Regions from separate parts of the Streptomyces sp. NPDC037126 genome, predicted to be linked through region 3. Evidence: riboswitches for the same ligand, from Rfam matches in the RefSeq annotation. Region 3 holds a riboswitch; each other region holds the start of a gene.
The links. A riboswitch is a leader RNA that binds a small molecule or an ion and turns the genes downstream of it on or off. The one in region 3 is predicted to bind cyclic di-AMP.
Positions count from the first base shown of each region.

Region 1: it holds a riboswitch for cyclic di-AMP, as region 3 does, so the genes downstream of both, ACZ7FF_RS16605 (C40 family peptidase) here and ACZ7FF_RS07440 (M23 family metallopeptidase) in region 3, are expected to answer to the same signal.
Region 2: it holds a riboswitch for cyclic di-AMP, as region 3 does, so the genes downstream of both, ACZ7FF_RS33205 (transglycosylase SLT domain-containing protein) here and ACZ7FF_RS07440 (M23 family metallopeptidase) in region 3, are expected to answer to the same signal.
Region 4: it holds a riboswitch for cyclic di-AMP, as region 3 does, so the genes downstream of both, ACZ7FF_RS25765 (transglycosylase family protein) here and ACZ7FF_RS07440 (M23 family metallopeptidase) in region 3, are expected to answer to the same signal.

Region 1 covers NZ_JBVJTD010000006.1:156,549-161,113, forward strand. The annotation lists gene ACZ7FF_RS16585 (8-amino-7-oxononanoate synthase) at 1-254, shown strand, start outside; gene ACZ7FF_RS16590 (DUF397 domain-containing protein) at 311-520, opposite strand; gene ACZ7FF_RS16595 (helix-turn-helix domain-containing protein) at 530-1,390, opposite strand; gene ACZ7FF_RS16600 (ATP-binding protein) at 1,604-2,059, shown strand; gene ACZ7FF_RS16605 (C40 family peptidase) at 2,615-3,088, opposite strand; cyclic di-AMP (ydaO/yuaA leader) riboswitch at 3,092-3,245, opposite strand; gene ACZ7FF_RS16610 (hypothetical protein) at 3,663-3,971, opposite strand; gene ACZ7FF_RS16615 (ATP-dependent Clp protease proteolytic subunit) at 3,979-4,565, opposite strand, start outside.
Region 2 covers NZ_JBVJTD010000019.1:75,535-80,099, reverse strand. The annotation lists gene ACZ7FF_RS33210 (polyprenyl synthetase family protein) at 1-640, opposite strand, end outside; cyclic di-AMP (ydaO/yuaA leader) riboswitch at 1,226-1,399, shown strand; gene ACZ7FF_RS33205 (transglycosylase SLT domain-containing protein) at 1,405-1,887, shown strand; gene ACZ7FF_RS33200 (HAD family hydrolase) at 1,922-2,734, opposite strand; gene ACZ7FF_RS33195 (FAD-dependent oxidoreductase) at 3,071-4,273, opposite strand; gene ACZ7FF_RS33190 (carboxylate--amine ligase) at 4,320-4,565, opposite strand, start outside.
Region 3 covers NZ_JBVJTD010000002.1:535,421-539,985, forward strand. The annotation lists gene ACZ7FF_RS07430 (TetR/AcrR family transcriptional regulator) at 1-348, shown strand, start outside; gene ACZ7FF_RS07435 (SGNH/GDSL hydrolase family protein) at 412-1,197, opposite strand; gene ACZ7FF_RS07440 (M23 family metallopeptidase) at 1,431-2,327, opposite strand; cyclic di-AMP (ydaO/yuaA leader) riboswitch at 2,330-2,494, opposite strand; partial or broken gene ACZ7FF_RS07445 (GH36 C-terminal domain-containing protein) at 2,799-3,305, opposite strand; gene ACZ7FF_RS07450 (hypothetical protein) at 3,290-3,505, opposite strand; gene ACZ7FF_RS07455 (tyrosine-protein phosphatase) at 3,656-4,453, shown strand; gene ACZ7FF_RS07460 (DUF6126 family protein) at 4,473-4,565, opposite strand, start outside.
Region 4 covers NZ_JBVJTD010000012.1:204,800-209,364, forward strand. The annotation lists gene ACZ7FF_RS25755 (cytochrome P450 family protein) at 1-888, shown strand, start outside; gene ACZ7FF_RS25760 (transglycosylase family protein) at 1,091-2,161, shown strand; cyclic di-AMP (ydaO/yuaA leader) riboswitch at 2,345-2,517, shown strand; gene ACZ7FF_RS25765 (transglycosylase family protein) at 2,522-3,208, shown strand; gene eno (phosphopyruvate hydratase) at 3,574-4,565, shown strand, end outside.

The DNA of each region.
Region 1 (4,565 bases), on a different contig from region 3:
TGCACGCACGGCTGACCGCCGCGGGTCTGGAGGCGGTACGACCGGACGCCGCGGTGGTCTCCGTGCGGGCTCCGTCCCCGGAGCAGGCGGTGCGCTGGGCGGCCGACTGCCGTACGGCGGGGCTGGCCGTGGGCTGCTTCCGTCCTCCCTCCGTGCCCGACGGCGTCTCACGCCTGCGGCTGACGGCCCGTGCGGACCTCTCCGGGACCGAGATCGAACGCGCTGTACGGGTGATCGGCGAAACGCGACCATGAGTCGGCGTGACACGGCCGTGTCTCGCGCAGAACTGACAAGAGTTGATCGGGTCTGATCAGAGGGCGGTCAGGAAGTCGGTCCAGCTGTCGGTGGAGAAGAGGAGTGCGGGTCCGGCCGGCCTCTTCGAGTCGCGCACGGCGAGCAGTCCGGAGCGCGGCCGGGCCGTCTCCACGCAGTTGTTGGCTCCCGTGCTGTAGCTGCTGCGCAGCCAGCGCACGTCGTGCAGGTCGGTACTGGCAGGGACGTTCCGAGGCAGAGCAGACATGGTGCCTCCTTACGCGCCGTCACCTATCCCGGCGATGTAGTCCAACGAGTCCTCGGGGGAAAGGGCGTGATTCTGAAGGGTGTTGAAGGCCTCGGAGTAGGCCATGAGGTCTTCTTTCCGTTCGAGGTAGAGGCTACTCGTCAACTGGTCGAGAACAACCACATCCAGATCAGAAGTGCTCGGAAATGAGAAGATAACGAAAGGGCCAGTGAGGCCGACATGTGCTCCCGCCCCGAACGGCAGTACCTGCAACCGCACTTGGGGCAGACGCGCGGCATCCGTCAGCCGCTCCAGCTGCCGGGCCATCACCTCGGGGCCGCCGACCTCGCGCCGTAGCACCGCCTCGTCCAGGACCGCGCTCAGCTCCAGCGGCGGGTTCGAACGCAGCACGTCCTGCCTGGCCAGGCGCACCTCGACCAGCGTGTCCAGACGTTCCTCGTCCAGGTCGTTGACGGCCGCCCGGGTCACCGCACGGGCGTACTCGGCCGTCTGCAGCAGGCCGGGCACCACGGTGGTCTCCAGGGTGCGCATCGCGCCCGCCTGGGACTCCAGACTGATGAAGTCCCGGTAGGTGGGGGGCAGCACCCCGCGGTAGGCGTGCCACCAGCGGTTGCGGTCACCGGTGTCGTCGGACCCCGCCAACATCAGCAGCAGCTCGCGCAGTTGGCTGTCCCGTACCTCGTAGGCGTCCAGAAGCAGCCGTACGTCCGTCGGTTTCACGCCACTGGCGCCCGTCTCGATGCGGCTGACCTTCGACTGGTGCCAGCCGACCAGACGGGCCGCGTCCCCACTCGTGAGCCCCGCGTCGGTACGCAGCGTGCGCAGTTCGGCGCCCAGTTTGCGGCGGCGCACGGCCGGCCCGTTCTGCATGGGCTCCTCCTTACTCCCTACGTGCCGCCCAAATACGGTCTCGCGTCGCAGAGTTCACCGCTTTGAGCGACAGATATATGCACATCTTGGTGGATCGCTCCCCGTGACCGGCCCGGTGATGGCAATCTGGCGAGCAAGCACCAGTCCGGGACCGTACTCGAACCATCCGCTGCTTGTCGGACTGCGGTCCCGTGGGAAAGGGACGACCTCGCCATGGCAGACCATCTGGAAGCATCCGTCACTCTGCCGAGCGATCCCGCCTCGGTCTCCGCCGCCCGCTCGTACGTCGTGGGCACGTTGGCGGAGTGGGGCCTGCCGTCCGACACCGACGTGGCCGACACCGTGCGGCTCATCGTCTCCGAACTCGCGACCAACGCCGTACAGCACACCTTCGGTCAGTCACCCACCTTCACGGTGGACATCGCGCTGGACCGCGACGAACACCTCCGCATCGGGGTCACGGACAGTCATCCGCGCTTTCCGAAGAGACTGCCCGCCGCCGTGCAGCAGGACAACGGCCGCGGCATGGTCATCATCCGCTGGCTCACCGCCGAGTGCGGCGGCAAACTCCGCGTCCGCCCCACCCGGGAGGGCGGCAAGACGGTCTCCATCGAACTCCCCTGGGCGATCCCGGCCGAACCGGTCACGGCGGCGGGCCAGCAGCCCTGACCCGACGGCCCGGCTGCCGCCGGCTCCGCGCAGCGGGGGTCCCGGAAGGCGTCCCGGCCGGGACCGGGCGGCGCGGACGCCCCGCCTCCAGCGGCCGTACGCCGACCACCGTGGCCACCCTGAGCCCCACCGGCTCCGCTACGCCCGCCACACCCGGCTCCACGCCCACGAGCGCGCACAGCGTGCACCGACAGCACCGGTACGGGCCCCGCCCCGGCCGCCAGGGCCTCGATCTCCCGCCGCGCGGGACGGCGCGATGCCGTGCCGATGAGTAGCGGCCGCACGGGAGCGGTGTCGCCAGGTACGCGCGTCGGTCCCTCCCGCCGAGCGCTGGGCGCGCACGGACGGGGCTCGTGTCCTGTGGCCGCTGTGACGGCCCGCCAGGACGTCCGAGGGGGCCGTGCGCCCGCTCGGCAGGGTCTCGTCGCCGGGAGGTGCTGCCGGTGGCCGTGGGGGCCCCGGGGCGCCCGTGGGCTTCAGGCGGGCACCGGGGGTGACGACGGCGGTGCCGGGAGCGGCCCTGTTGCTGGAGCCGCTCCCGGCCCTGAGGCCCGGTCAGCTGACGCGGCCGTACCAGACGCTCCTTGTCCAGATCTTCTCGAGCCTCACCACTGCGCCGGTCTTCGGGGCGTGCCAGATCTTGTTGTGGCCGGCGTAGATGCCGACGTGGTAGACGCTGGAGCCGTAGTGGAAGAACACCAGGTCACCGGCCTTGCGGCTGCCGGCGGAGATGTGGTGCGTCTTGTTGTACTGGGCGGCGGCGGTGCGCGGCAGGGACTTGCCCGCCTTCTTGAACGAGTAGAGCGTCAGCCCCGAGCAGTCGAACCGGTACGGTCCGGTGGCGCCCCACTGGTACGGGGAGCCCTTCTTGGACGCCGCGACCTGGAGAGCCTTCGCGCCCATGGTCGCGGCGGAGGCGTCGGTGGCGAGGCCCGGGACCGCGATCGAGCCACCCACGGCGGCGAGGGTGAGAGCCGAGGCCGTACCGGCTCGGGCCATGAGCGACGGGACACGATTGAGCGCAGTCATGCGCAACCCTTCGTCAGCCGCCTGTGAAGGATGACCTGTCGGATTCGGGCTGGCGAAGTAGCCCGGCCGCGTTGCCGCGGCTTCACCCCAAGGGTCGCCCTGAGCATCGGCCCGCCCGCTCCACGCGGACGAACATCCGTTCTGGCGACCCGCCTTGCCTGGGTCCTCCACTCCTGCCGATCCACTCCTGTCGACCGGTCATCCGGGCGGCGGCAGGACTCGGCGTCCGCCCGGATCGCCCCGCCGCGGTGGCGGGGTCTTGTCGTCAGACAGGGATCTTCACTCACAGCTGTCCGAAAATCCCAACGGAACCGGGGATTTGTGGCGTTACTCACCACTCACCCGTTCGGGTGGACACTGCTCTGTTCGAGACACCGTCAGAATCCGGACGTAGCCCCGGACCTGGGACGAAGTGTCTTCTCATGCCCCTCGGACCGGCCCGGTGCGCAACTCGGGAAGCCCGGAAACCGATCCGGATATACACCGGTCGGCCGTACGTCGTTCGGACCGTTTCAACTCCGGCCCGGACGGTGCGTCTACTCGGCGCTCCCGTCGGGCCGGAGGGGCGTCCCGCTCAGCCGACGCCGTCCGGCGGGAGCGCGACGCGCGCGGCACGGCGCTCGCCGTCCAGGACCCGCAGGGCGCGTGCCAGCGTGTCGCCGTGCAGCTCCGTCTCGCCCCGCTGGTGCATCAGGGCGAGCGCGTCACGCAGTTCGGCCGCCTTGCGCACCAGCGCCTGCGCCGCGCGCAGCCCCTGGTAGGTGTTCCCGTGGCGCGCGGGGTTGATCCGGCCCAGCAGGTCGACGGCCTCCAGGTAACGGTCGATCAGCTCGCCCTCGGCGCGGGTCAGCGCGGGCAGCGGAGGGGGCTCCGGCGGCAGCACGGCCCGCTCACCTCGCGCCGGAAGCGCCGGGAGCGGTCCGGCGGCTTGGCACGACGGCGTCCACCAGGCCGTAGGCCACCGCTTCCGCGGCGTCCAGGACCAGGTCCCGCTCCAGGTCCCGGTGGACCTGCCCGGCCGTGCGTCCGGTGTGCCGGACGAGCATCTCCTCCATCAGCGCGCGGGTCCGTTCCAGCTCCGCCGCCTGGATCGCCAGGTCGCTGGGCGTGCCCTGCGCGGGTTCGGACAGCCGGGGCTGTTCGAGCACCATGCGCGCGCCCGGCAGGGTGAACCGCTTGCCCGGGGTCCCCGCCGTGAGCAGCAGCGCGGCCGACGCGGCGGCCTGGCCCAGGCAGTAGGTCGCCACGTCGCAACCGATGTACCGCAGTGTGTCGTAGACCGCCGTCAGCGCCGCGAAGGAGCCGCCGGGGGAGTTGACGTAGAGCGTGATGTCCCGGTCGGGGGCCGTGTGTTCGAGGTACATGAGCTGCGCCGTCACGTCGTTCGCCGCGGCCTCGTCGAGCGGTGTCCCGACGAACACGATTCGCTCCTCGAACAGCTTTCCGTACGGATCGAGCGTGCGCACCCCGCTGGTCG
Region 2 (4,565 bases), on a different contig from region 3:
CCCCGAGGCGCTCGCCGTACTGGGTGAGCACGTCCACGACCGTCTCGTCGGCGCCGGACATCATCGCGCCGAAGCGGCACGACACCGCCACCAGCGAGCCCGTCTTGCCGCCGAGCACGTCCAGGTAGTGGTCGACCGGGTCGCGGCCGTCGGTGGGGCCCGCCGTCTCCAGGATCTGGCCCGTGACCAGCCGCTCGAACGCGAGGGCCTGCACCCGGACCGCCTCGGGACCGAGGTCGGCGAGGATCTGGGAGGCGCGGGCGAAGAGGAAGTCACCGGTGAGGACGGCGACGGAGTTGCCCCAGCGGGTGTTGGCGCTGTCCACGCCGCGCCGCACGGCCGCCTCGTCCATCACGTCGTCGTGGTACAGCGTGGCCAGGTGGGTCAGCTCCACCACCACGGCCGACGGCACGATGCCCGGCGCGTAGCGGTCGCCGAACTGCGCCGCGAGCATCACGAGCAGCGGCCTGAACCGCTTCCCACCGGCCCGTACGAGGTGCTGCGCGGCCTCCGTGATGAACGGGACCTCGCTCTTGGTGGCCTCGAGCAAGCCTTCCTCGACAGCCGTCAATCCGGCCTGGACATCGGCTTCCAGAGCCTGGTCCCGCACGCTCAGCCCGAACGGCCCGACGACGGTCACGAGGGGTCTCCTGTCTGCTGGTGTCTGCTGGCGCTTACACGGTTTGTCGATAGGTCGCTGCCATCACTCAAGTCAGCGTATCCGGTCCTGTTTCGATCACCGATAGCGCCCACGGGTCCGGCCCGGGCGGTATCGGATCATGACGGCATGTTTTTGATCAGAGGGTAAGAACGGACATTTATCGACTTAACAGGAATTCAGACGCTTTGTCGCGAATCGACAGGTGAGTGGGCCAATCGCACCCCCGGACGGGCCCCCACCGGGCATCCACCCGGACATCCCGCGCCCTCCACCCCTTCCACGCTCCGGTCGCCGACCCAATCCCCCATGTCCGACTTGGCACAATTTGCTATTTCGTGAGTTGGGTCACCCGCGCCCCTCGGCACCCCGGCTGCCCGACCAGCCGTTCTCCCCTTGTCCCGTTGGCGAGTTGAGGATTGGCAACCGCAAAGGATCAAGTACCCCATACGGCACAGACCAAGGTCAAATAGTGCGTTGTGTGATTCAGGCACTTGTTCCCGACATGTGCTCTCGCATACGTTCCGGACCCGTCGGGCGGAACGCCGAATCCTGCCGCCGCCCGCGTCACCCATCGAACTCACTCGTACGGCAGGAGCGGGGGACCCAGGTAAGTCGCCGGACCGGACGGCACAAGTCGCACCGGAACGGCTTGGGGTGAAGTCGTGTCCCTTCGGGGCACGGCCGGGCACCTCCCCGCCCGAACCCGACAGCTCACCTCGCAGGCGACGGAGAGGAACACCCCCATGCCTGCTGCCGCTCAGCCCCGCCGCACCCGCCTCGTCCGCATGATCGCCGTCGCCGGTACCGGCGCAGCCGTCCTGGCCATGCCGCTCATCGGCGCCACCAGCGCCTCCGCGGCCACCCCCACCTCGGCCCCTGCGGTCTCCACCACCCCCGCCGGCTACCCGAACAACCTCGACGGCTGGATCCGCGAGTCGCTCGCGATCATGGCCCAGAAGGGCATCCCGGGCTCCTACAACGGCATCCACCGCAACGTCATGCGGGAGTCCTCGGGCAACCCGAACGCCATCAACCTGTGGGACTCCAACGCGGCCAAGGGCATCCCGTCCAAGGGCCTGCTGCAGGTCATCGACCCGACGTTCAACACGTACCACGTGGCCGGAACCTCGTTCAACATCTACGACCCGGTCGCCAACATCACCGCCGCCTGCAACTACGCGGCCGCGCGCTACGGCTCGATCGACAACGTCAACAGCGCGTACTGACCGGCACCCGCGGCAGGCGTTACTGATATCCCGGTCAGTCGGTCGGGAACAGTCTTTCGAGGACGACGGCGATGCCGTCGTCCTCGTTCGACAGGGTGACCTCATCCGCGACGGCCTTGAGTTCGGCGTGGGCGTTGGCCATGGCGACCCCGTGTCCCGCCCAGTCGAGCATCGGGATGTCGTTGGGCATGTCGCCGAACGCCAGGGCCCGTTCGGCACGCACCCCCAGCCGCTCGGCGGCCAGCGCCAGCCCGGTCGCCTTGGTCACCCCGGACGGCTGGAGTTCCACCGTCCCCGGCCCCGACATGGTGACCGTCGCCAGCGAGCCCACCACCGCACGCGCGGTGGCCGCCAACTCGTCGTCCGGCACGGTGGCATGGCGCAGCAGCACCTTGCTGATGGGCTCGCACCACAGGTCGTCGCGCCGCCCCACCCGCACCGCGGGCAAGGTCGGGTGGGGCATCAGATAGCCGGGTTCGATGAGCGTGAGCCCGTCGACACCGTCCTGGTCGACCGCCGCGTACACCTGCCCCACCTCGGCCTCGATCTTGCCGAGCGCGGTCTCGGCCAGCTCCCGGTCCAGCCGTACCGACCACAACAGGCGGTCGGCCCCGGCGTCGTAGACCTGTGCGCCCTGCCCGCACACCGCGAGCCCGGTGCAGCCGAGGTCCGCCAGCAGGGGCCGCACCCTGGGGGCCGGGCGGCCGGTCACCACCAGGTGCCGGGCACCGGCCCGCGCCACCCGCGCGAGCGCGGCGAGCGACCGTTCGGAGACGGTGTCGTCGCCGCGCAGCAGCGTCCCGTCCAGGTCGGTGGCGATCAGTGAATACGCGGGGGAGGGTGCCATGATCAGAGAATACGGACACCACGCCCCACCGACTCACGCCTCTTTCCAGGCACTTACGTGCTGATCGGCCCCAAGTACTGTTCGTAGGCCTCCTGATGGCGACGCCTCGGACGCCTGAGGCTCCGGAACAGAGCTGAGCCCCGCCCCGGACCCGGCCGTCACCGTGCAGCGCGCGATCGTCGCCGTACAGGTCGGGGCGCCCCCTCGGGCCACGACCGTCGCCGTGCCGGGCGCGGCCGCCGTACCGCGTGGTGGGGGGCGGGACCGCACGGACCGGCCGCGGCCGCACACGGAGTACGGCCGGAAACGTGCCCGCTCCCTCGTTGCCGCCGCAGGTCAGCCGTGGGCTGCGGCCAGGTGCTTCGCCAGGCGCGGGGAGGCGAACTCCGTGCCGCAGACGAAGCGCATCACCGGGCCGTACGAGGACGCCGCCGGCAGACCGGTGAAGTACACGCCGGGCACCGAGGAGACATAGCCGGGGCCGAGCTTCGGCGCGCCGCGGCTCACCGCGAGCCGGGTGCGCAGTTCGCTGCCGAGGAAGTCCATCGCCGCGATGTCGACGCGGTAGCCGGTCGCGGCGATGACATGGTCGCCGGCGATCCGTTCGGTACGGCCCCCGTGGGTGCGGACGGTGAGGACCGGGCTGCCGTCCTGGGCCTCGGCGCCCACCACCCGCTCGACGTCCTGCACCTGGACGGCGCTCTCGAAGCGTTCCCGCAGCCACCAGGCGCCGAGCGGGCCGAGGACCCGCCGGACCAGGTAGTGGCGGGTCGCCTCGGGCAGGTAGCGGTAGGGGTGCGGGTAGTAGCTGAACGCCCACAACGACCAGGCACGGCCGAACGGGGACTCCGGGCGGAGCTTGGGCTGTTCCCAGGGCGGGGCGCCGAAGGCGACCCGGCCGCGGCCGCGCGCGACCACGCGCACCCGGGCGCCCACCTCGGCTGCCAGCGCCGCCGTCTCCAGCGCGGACTGCCCGGCGCCGACGACGATCAGGTCCTTGCCGGCGAAGCGCTTGAGGTCGTGGTGCTGGGAGCTGTGCGAGACGGGCCCCGTCGCCGCGGGTCCGTCGGCCGCGGCTCCCGCCAGCTCCGCGGGCAGGTGCTCCAGGCCCGACAGCCCGGTCGCGACGACGACCGCACGCGCCGTGAACAGCTCTCCCGAGTCCAGCTTGAGCTCGAAGCCGCCGCTCTTGTCGCGGTCCACGGACACCACCCGCACCTGCTCCAGGTCGGGTATCAGCTGCTGCTGGAACCACTCCCCGTAGCCGATGAAGGTCTCCACCGGGATGATGTCCTCGTCGGTCACCAGCCGGCGGATCCCGGCCGCATCGCAGTAGTCGGCGAGGGTGTGGCCGGGCTGCGGGCAGTCGAAGCTCGATGCGGTGGGCGTGGACTTCAGGAGCATGCCCTCGGGCATGTGGTCGCGCCAGCTGACCATGGGGTCACCGAAGACGCGGACGGGGACGCCGCGCGCCCGCAAATGGGCGGCGGTCGACAGGCCGAACGGCCCGGCCCCGATGACTGCAACCGGTCGAATCACGAAGTCCCTCCCCAGGACGCGTGGTGCGCCACCTTCGTGGCCTTGCCTACTTCGTGGATGTGCTGCTGCCGCGGCGGTTGGTCCGCCACAGCTGGTAGAGGTGCTTCGCGCCCGGGCGTACGAAGCGGGCCATCATCGTGAGGAACGGCATCGGGTCGTCACCCGCGAGCCAGGCCAGTTCCGTCCCACTCGCCTTCACCGGTGCGTGCGGCGTGGTGTAGCCGCTGCGGCGGTAGGCGAGGAGGGCGGGGAGGTCGATGTTCTCCACGATGTATCGGTGGCCGGCGCGCTG
Region 3 (4,565 bases):
CGCTGGTACGCGCCCACCGGTCAGGCCAAGGGCTGGCGGCTGTGGATCGAGGGCTGGGCCGTGGCCCTGCGCGAGCCCGCCCTGCGGGACGTCACCCAGGACCTGGACCGGGAGTGGAAGGCCGCGATCGCCGAGGTGCTCGCCGAGGGCGTGGCGGCGGGCGAGTTCGGGTGCCCGGACCCGGTGGGCTCCGCGCTGCGGCTGACCGCGCTGCTGGACGGACTCGCCGTGCAGCTGATCTCGTACCCGGGCGCGGTGCCGCGCTCCCGTGCCCAGGAGTGGGTCGACGGGGCCCTGGCCCACGAGCTGGGCCTGGAACGGGCGGCGTTGACGGAACGGGCACGCTGAGCGCGGACGCGGGCACGCCCCGCGCCGCGAGGTGTGCGGGGCGGGGCGGGGGCCGGTGGGCGGTCAGGCCACGGAGCCGATGCGCATCTTGATGTCGTCCGGGGACAGGGCGCCCTTCGCGGTGACGTGGTCGCCGGAGGACTCGCCGCGCAGTCGGCGGCCGATCCACGGCACGAGGAACTCCCGGGCCCAGTGCACGTCGTCGCGGCGCACCTCCAGGGTGCCGCGGGGCGGCAGCGGCGGCCACGACTGCTCCGGATCGGCCGGCACGTCGACGCCCAGGGCCTGGCCGGCGCGCAGCGCCACCCGCGTGTGGCCCTCGGGCGAGAGGTGCAGCCGGTCACTGTCCCAGGCCCGGCGGTCCCGCACCGACTTCAGCGACCACAGGTCGAGCACGGGACAGCCGTACCGGTCGGCGATGGCGCGGACGTGCCCGTTGTAGGTGGCGATCTTGCCGCGCAGATGCTTGAGCACGGGAACGCCACGGGTGTCGAAGCCGGTCGTCACCATGACCGTGCCCGCGGCCCCGGCCAGCAGGGCCACGGACCGCTCGAAGCGCTCGGCCACCTCGTCCGGGTCGGTGCCGGGGCGGATGATGTCGTTGCCGCCCGCGCAGAAGGAGACCAGGTCCGGGGCCAGTTCGACGGCCCGCGGGACCTGGTCGGCCACGATCTGGTCCAGCAGCTTCCCGCGCACGGCGAGGTTGGTGTACTGGAAGTCCCCCTCGGGCCGCCGGTCGGCGAGCAGTACCGCGAACCGGTCGGCCCAGCCCACGAACGCCCCGTCGGGGCCGGGGTCGCCGACGCCCTCGGTGAAGCTGTCCCCCACCGCCACGTACGACCCGATCACTGATCTGCTGTCATTCTTCGAATCGTCTGCCACGTCGGACCATGATTCACCTTCGGGTGTGACCTACGCGACCGTAGGAAGGGGTTGACGAGCGGTGAGAAGAGCCACTCCAAATTCGTTTGCTTTCCAGGAATACGCCTGCCGGCAGGGCTGTTGGGGCCGGGCGCACCGAAGGCCGGACCCGGGGATCGGGGTCCGGCCTTCGGCTGTCAGGGAGGTGGTTCGGGGCGGCCTCAGCCGACGGTGACTCCGTACCGCAGGAGGTAGGCGACCGGATTCACGTCGGAGCCGTAGTCGGGGGTGGTGCGGATCTCGAAGTGCAGGTGCGGGCCGGTGACGTTGCCGGTGGCGCCGGACAGGCCGAGCTGCTGCCCCTCGGTCAGGGTCTGCCCGGCCGAGGCCAGGATCCGGGAGAGGTGGGCGTACTGGGCGTAGTAGCCGTCGTTCAGCCTGACGACGACCTGGTTGCCGTAGGAGCCGCCCCAGCCGGCGGAGACGACGGTGCCAGCGGCGACGGCCTTGACCGGGGTGCCGCTCGGCACGACGAAGTCCACGCCCGTGTGGTAGCCGCTGGCCCACATGCCGCCCGCCACGTGGTAGCCGGTGCCGACGGTGGCGCCGGTCACCGGGAGGGTGTAGCCGGTCGAGGTGGCGGGCGCCGCCGGCGCGGCCTGCGGGGTCGCCGCCCCGGCGGAGGACGCCGGGGCGTCCGAGGAGGGGCGCGGGGTGGCGGGCGCGGGTCGGGCCTCCGCGGCCGCGCCGCCGAGCACGAGCTTGAGGCCCGGGTGGATCAGCGACGGGTCGTCGCCGACGGCCCGCTGGTTGTCGCCGTAGAGCCGGTGCCAGCCGCCGCGGACGTGCTGCTCGTAGGCGATCGTCGAGAGGCAGTCGCCGGACTTCACCGTGTAGGTGCGCACGGTCCTGGCCGGCTGCTGGGTGGCGGCCTTCGTCACGGTCGCCGGAAGGGACCGCACGGCCTTTCCGGAATCCGGCTGGGCGGTGGTGGCGGCGTGCGCCCCGGTGGCCCCGATGAGCGGGAGGGCCAGCGCGGCGCCACCGGTCCCGGCAGCGGCTATGGAGCGGGAAAAACGCGGGGTCTTGGGACGTCGGTGCTTACCCTTGCCGGGCATGGCGCATTCCTCTCCGACGCCTGCGAGGTCAGCTGTCGGGTTCGGGCTGGAGCGGCCCGGCCGCGCGGTGCGCGACTTCACCCCTAGCCTGTCGCGGAGACCGGACAGGCAGTCGTACCTGGTGGGTCCCCCGCTCCTGCCGAACGCGGGTCAAGTGTGTGGGGACTCCGGGCGGCGGCAGGATTCGGCGTTCCGTCCGGATTCGGGCTGAACGTAAGGGAGCAAGACGCGCGGAAACAAGCAGTGGGTTCCCGGTGTTGGCACTTCGGATGATCGAATGCGGGAATACGACATCACCCTCCGTGAATAACCACCCCCTTCCTTCCCTGAATTTCCCTTTTCCGCAACGCAATTACGTGAACATGACGCGCGACACAGGGTCACGGATATGACCCTCATCACGCACCATCACGCCATGCCCCGTTATTGGGCGTCGAGTTGCAATGAAGGCCTTAAATTCGGACAGAAGGCTCAAGTGTGGCGCAGCCGGAGAACCGTCGCATCAACGTCACCCTTGAGACCGGTGCGCAGCCCGTGGTGCAGCAGGCCCGCACCACGGTGCACTTCGCCCGTTTCACGGCATTCGTACGATGCCGAGGGGTCGAGCCCCCGCAGCCGCACCGCGGGCACGGGCTCGCCGTAGCTCTGCGCCCGGAGGCAGGCGAGGACCACCGTCTCGTCCCCCAGGAGGTACTGGACGGCACTCAGGCCGCCCTCCGGAGGCCTGAGCCGGTACTGGTCGCCGCGCTGGACCAGCGGGCGGATCTCCTTGTACAGCTCCACCCACCGCCGGGTCTCGGCCGGCTCCCCCTCGCTCCACCCGGTGAGGTCGCCGCCGACGCCGAGGACGCCGGCCATGGCACTGACGAAGCGGAACCGCAGCGAGCCGATCCGGCCGTTGAGCTGGGGGTGCGGCTCGCCGGGCCAGCCGGCGTCGGTGAAGCAGCGGTTGAAGTCCCACTTCACATAGTCGACCGGGACTCGAAGGGCCGGTGGCCGGGCAGCGGGCGCGCCGCGAGGGCCTCGGTGTCCGCGAGCGCGGTCCCCGGTCCCCGGTGGAGGTGCAGCAGCTCGTCCGCGTCGGTGAGACGCAGGGCATAGCTGCTGGTGGGCCCCGACAGAAGCCGGGTGCGACCGCCTTCGGCGATGTCCACCATCGAGACCTCACGGGTGCCCACAGATCCGTTCGGGTACGAACATCATCCGGCCCTTCAGTCCCAGGTGACCATGCCTGTGGACAACTCATTGCCCCGGGAAATCAATGTCGTATCGTCGACTGAGCGCCCGCCGACGAGCAGCGACGGCGGGGCCGACCGGGAGGAGCCCCCGTGACGCAGCAGGTCCCGTCGACCGAGCCCGAGCTGGCCGGAGTGCGCAATTTCCGTGACGTGGGCGGACTTCCGACCGTGGACGGACGGCGGGTGCGGGGCGGTGTGCTGTTCCGCAGCGGGCACCTCGCGCACGCGACGGGTGAGGACGCCGTCTTCCTCTCCTCCCTGGGCCTGCACACGATCTTCGACTTCCGCAACGCGGCCGACCAGAAGCTGGAGGGCCCGGACGTCGAACTGCCGGGGGTGCGCAACGTGAACCTGCCGCTGAGCGACCCGGCGGACGGCGCGGAGTTCTGGAAGATGGTCCGCGACGGCGACCTCGACCAGCTGCGCACGATCCTCGACGACGGCAAGGCGGCGGGCAGGATGGTCGCCTCGTACCGGACGATCGTCAAGGAGCGCACCGGCGAGCACTCACGGGTGCTGCACGCGCTCGCCGAGGACAGCGTGCCCGCGCTGATGCACTGCGCGGCCGGCAAGGACCGCGCGGGCATCTCGATAGCGGTGACCCTGCTCGCAGTGGGCGTGGAGCGCGAGGCGATCGTCGCCGACTACCTGGAGTCGAACGCCAAGCACCGCCGCTACAAGGTGCGCCGCAACGGCACCGCGGCGAGCGCGTACTCCCCCGAGGTGATGGAGCTGCTCAGCCCGCTCTTCGACGCCCGGGCCGAGTATCTGGCGGCGGCCTTCGACAGCATCGAGGAGACGTGGGGCGGGGTGGACGCCTACCTGGAGCAGGGGCTGCGGCTGTCCCCGGAGAACCGGGAGCGGCTGCGGGCGCGGCTGCTGGACTGAGCGGCCCCGCCGGGCGGCCTCAGCCCTTCCCGCCCAGCGCGAACAGCAGGTAGAGGAACGCGGCGAAGAGGTGTCCGATGGCGATGTAGATGATCAGCCGGATCCACAGGGA
Region 4 (4,565 bases), on a different contig from region 3:
GAGCTGACCGACCGCCTCATCGACGGGTTCGCGGCCCGCGGCTCCGCCGACCTCATCCACGAGTTCGCCTTCCCGCTGCCCATCTACGCCATCTGCGACCTGCTCGGCGTCCCGCCCGAGGACCAGGACGACTTCCGGGACTGGGCGGGCATGATGATCCGGCACGGGGGAGGCCCACGCGGCGGGGTCGCCCGGTCGGTGAAGAAGATGCGTGGCTACCTCGCCGAGCTGATCCACAGGAAGCGCGAGGCGCTGCCCGCCGAGCCCACGCCCGGCGAGGACCTCATCTCCGGGCTCATCCGCGCCTCCGACCATGGCGAGCACCTCACCGAGAACGAGGCCGCCGCGATGGCCTTCATCTTGCTGTTCGCCGGCTTCGAGACGACCGTCAACCTCATCGGCAACGGCACGTACGCCCTGCTCACCCACCCCGGGCAGCGCCACCGCCTGCAGGACTCCCTGGCCCGCGGCGAACGCGGCCTCCTGGAGACCGGGGTGGAGGAACTCCTGCGCTACGACGGCCCGGTGGAGCTGGCCACCTGGCGGTTCGCCACCGAACCGCTCACCGTCGGCGGGCAGCGGATCGCCCCCGGCGACCCCGTGCTCGTGGTCCTCGCCGCCGCCGACCGGGACCCGGAGCGGTTCGCCGACCCGGACATGCTCGACCTCGGCCGCAGGGACAACCAGCACCTCGGGTACGGGCACGGCATCCACTACTGCCTCGGCGCGCCGCTCGCCCGGCTGGAGGGCCAGACCGCGCTGGCCACGCTCCTCACCCGGCTGCCCGACCTGCGGCTCGCCGCCGATCCGGCCGATCTGCGGTGGCGCGGCGGCCTCATCATGCGCGGCCTGCGCACCCTGCCCGTGGAGTTCACCCCGGTCGGCTGAGCCCGCCGCCCGGAAGGCGGCGGGCAGGAGTGCCCCCAAGCCGTAGAACGCTGAACATGACAGCGTTGAAAACTGTGATCTTCACGTGATCTGCGCGGCATGAACTTGTGACAAGTGATCGTCTGCCTATACGTTCACCCATCAGCGTGGCGCCCAGCTTCATCCGCCGCGCCGGCCCTGCTGTCGCACGAAAGGCTTCCGCATGCTCTCCGGGAACGGTCGTCACCGTCGCCCCCGTCAGGCTCCGGCCCTCCTCGTCGCGGCGGGCGTCACCGGCTCCGCCATCGCGATCCCGCTCCTCGGCGCCGCGAGCGCCAACGCGGCCGACGGCACCACGTGGGACAAGGTGGCCGAGTGCGAGAGCGGGGGTTCCTGGAGCGCCGACACCGGCAACGGGTACTACGGCGGCCTCCAGATGTCCCAGGACGACTGGGAGTCCCACGGCGGCACCCAGTACGCCTCCAGCGCCGACCAGGCCAGCCGCTCGCAGCAGATCGCGGTCGCCGAGAAGATCCTCGCCGACAAGGGCACCACCCCCTGGGCCACCTGTGCCCTGCTCTCCGGTCTGACCTCGAACTCGGCGTCGGTCGACGTCGACCCGGGCGTCGGCGGCTCCGGCCACGGCAACGGTTCGGGCGACTCGTCCGGATCGGACGACAACTCCGACTCGTCCGGCCTGTCGGATTCGCCGTCTTCGTCCGGCTCTGACACCGGCAACGGATCCGACGCCAACTCCGGTGCGGACTCCGGCTCCAGTGCCGCCCCCTCCTCCGACCCGGCCACCACGCCGGCTCCCGGCCACGCCAAGGGCGCCACTCAGGACCCGGGCGCGGCTGCCGGCTCTCCGGGCCACGGCACTCCCACGCCGGGCAAGTCCACCTCGCCCGGCGGTGGGACGTCGCAGGGTGGCGACAGCACCTCCGTGATCACTCCGTCGGCCGACGACTCGGACAATTCACAGCAGACCGGCGGTTCTTGGAGCCTGGTCGACACCGGCGCTCTCAGCAGTGGCGGGCGCCACCGGGGCGGCAGTGCGGACGAAAGTGCGGCAAACGGACAGAACGACACCTTGTCCGGCCGGCACGCCTCGCAGGAGACGGACACCTACACCGTCCGCGAGGGCGACACCCTCGGCTCCATCGCCGACTCCCTTGGCGTCGACGGCGGATGGCACGCGCTCTACGCCGCGAACAAGAAGGCCATCGGCGCCGACCCGAACCACATCTCCGCCGGTCAGACCCTGGACGTGGGTGCGGAAAAGGGTGGAAAGTAGCGGGAGTTGACGCCCCGCTTCACGGCTAATGTCCGGTTCGGGGAAAGTGTGGGATGAGTCTCAGAAGCCCTGATCGTCTTTGAAATTCCGTGGATCGCGTGTCTACGGTCAGGACCGCTCGTCATCACGAGCCCCGGCAGCCGCACACGCCGAATCCTGCCAGCGGCCGCCCGGGAACAGTCGTCGCGTCAAGCGCCGTGGGCAGGAGCGGGGGACCCAAGGTAAGTGCCGGTCCCGGCGGTTGACGCCGGACCGGCTGGGGGTGAAGCCGCGCATCGCGAGAGCGAGTGCGCGGCCGGGCAACTCAACCGGCCCGAACCCGACAGCTCACCTCGCAGGCGTCGGTGAGGGGATCGATCCATGCTGTTCTCCGGCAAGGGCAAGCACCGTCGTCCGTCCAAGGCCGTCCGCGCCGTCACGCTCGCCGGTGTCACCGGCGCCGTCGTCGCCGCCCCGCTGATGGCGGCCGGCAACGCCTCCGCCGCCACCTCCTCCCAGTGGGACGCCGTCGCCCAGTGCGAGTCCGGGGGCAACTGGGCCATCAACACCGGCAACGGCTACTACGGCGGTCTGCAGTTCTCCGCCTCCACCTGGGCCGCGTACGGCGGCACCGCCTACGCCGGGCAGGCCAACCAGGCCAGCAAGGCGCAGCAGATAGCCGTCGCCGAGAAGGTTCTCGCCGCGCAGGGCAAGGGCGCCTGGCCGGTCTGCGGCACGGGCCTGTCGAGCACCCCGTACAACGGCTCCGCCCCCACCGCCTCGAAGAGCACCTCGTCGAGCGCCTCCACCACCACCCGCTCCACCGAGAAGCAGGCCGCCACCCGCTCCACCGAGCGTCCGAGCGTGAGCAAGACCGTCACCACCCCGACCGGCAAGAAGGTCAAGAAGGGCGACGGCGAGTACAAGGTCGTCACCGGTGACACCCTCAGCTCCATCGCCGAGAAGCACCACGTGCAGGGCGGCTGGAAGAAGCTGTTCGAGCTGAACAAGGACATCGTCCAGGACGCCGACCTCATCTACCCGGGCCAGCAGCTGCACCTGAAGTGACACCTGGTTCCGAACGGACCCACAGCGCCCTCACGCCCGCGGCCCCCACACCGGGGGCCTCGTGAGGGGCCGTACCCCCCGTCCCCACGGGCTCCCCGCCCCGGTGCGTGTTCCCCCGTACGCACCGGGGCGGGGTTTCTTCATGTCCGGGCCCGGCTCGCCGCGCGTCCCCCGGCACTTTCCCCGTTCTTCATCCGCACCCCCCTTTGTTCCGCGGGTGAACAATGGGTACCGTCTGCGTGTCCCTCCCCGTCCACGGGTCGGTCGGTCGGTGGCCGACGCCCCTGGGACGGTTAGGCTCTAGTCGCAAGGCACCGCCGCAAGGCAGAGAGCCCCGCACTTCCAGCGTCACATCCAAGAAGGAGATGCTCGTGCCGTCCATCGACGTCGTCGTAGCCCGGGAAATCCTGGACTCCCGAGGCAACCCCACGGTCGAGGTCGAGGTCGGCCTCGACGACGGCAGCACGGGTCGTGCCGCCGTCCCGTCCGGCGCCTCCACGGGCGCCTTCGAGGCCATCGAGCTGCGCGACGGTGACCCCAACCGCTACCAGGGCAAGGGTGTCGAGAAGGCCGTCCTGGCCGTCATCGAGCAGATCGGCCCGGAGCTGGTCGGCTACGACGCCACCGAGCAGCGCCTGATCGACCAGGCCATGTTCGACCTGGACGCCACGGACAACAAGGGCTCCCTCGGCGCCAACGCCATCCTCGGCGTCTCGCTCGCCGTCGCGCACGCCGCCTCCGAGGCGTCCGACCTGCCGCTGTTCCGCTACCTGGGCGGCCCGAACGCGCACCTGCTGCCCGTTCCCATGATGAACATCCTGAACGGCGGCTCGCACGCCGACTCCAACGTGGACATCCAGGAGTTCATGATCGCCCCGATCGGCGCGGAGTCCTTCTCCGAGGCGCTGCGCTGGGGCACCGAGGTCTACCACACCCTCAAGAAGGTGCTGAAGGGCCGCGGTCTGTCCACCGGCCTCGGCGACGAGGGCGGCTTCGCCCCGAACCTCGGCTCCAACCGCGAGGCCCTCGATCTCATCCTCGAGGCGATCAAGGAGGCCGGCTACGCCCCCGGCGAGCAGATCGCCCTCGCCCTCGACGTGGCCGCGTCCGAGTTCTACAAGGACGGCAAGTACCTCTTCGAGGGCAAGGAGCGCTCCGCCGCCGAGATGACGGAGTACTACGAGGAGCTCGTGGCGGCCTACCCGCTCGTCTCCATCGAGGACCCGCTGTTCGAGGACGACTGGGCCGGCTGGAAGGTCATCACCGACAAGCTCGGCGACAAGGTCCAGCTGGTCGGCGACGACCTGTTCGTCACCAACCCCGAGCGCCTCGCCCGCGGTATCGAGGAGGGCACCGC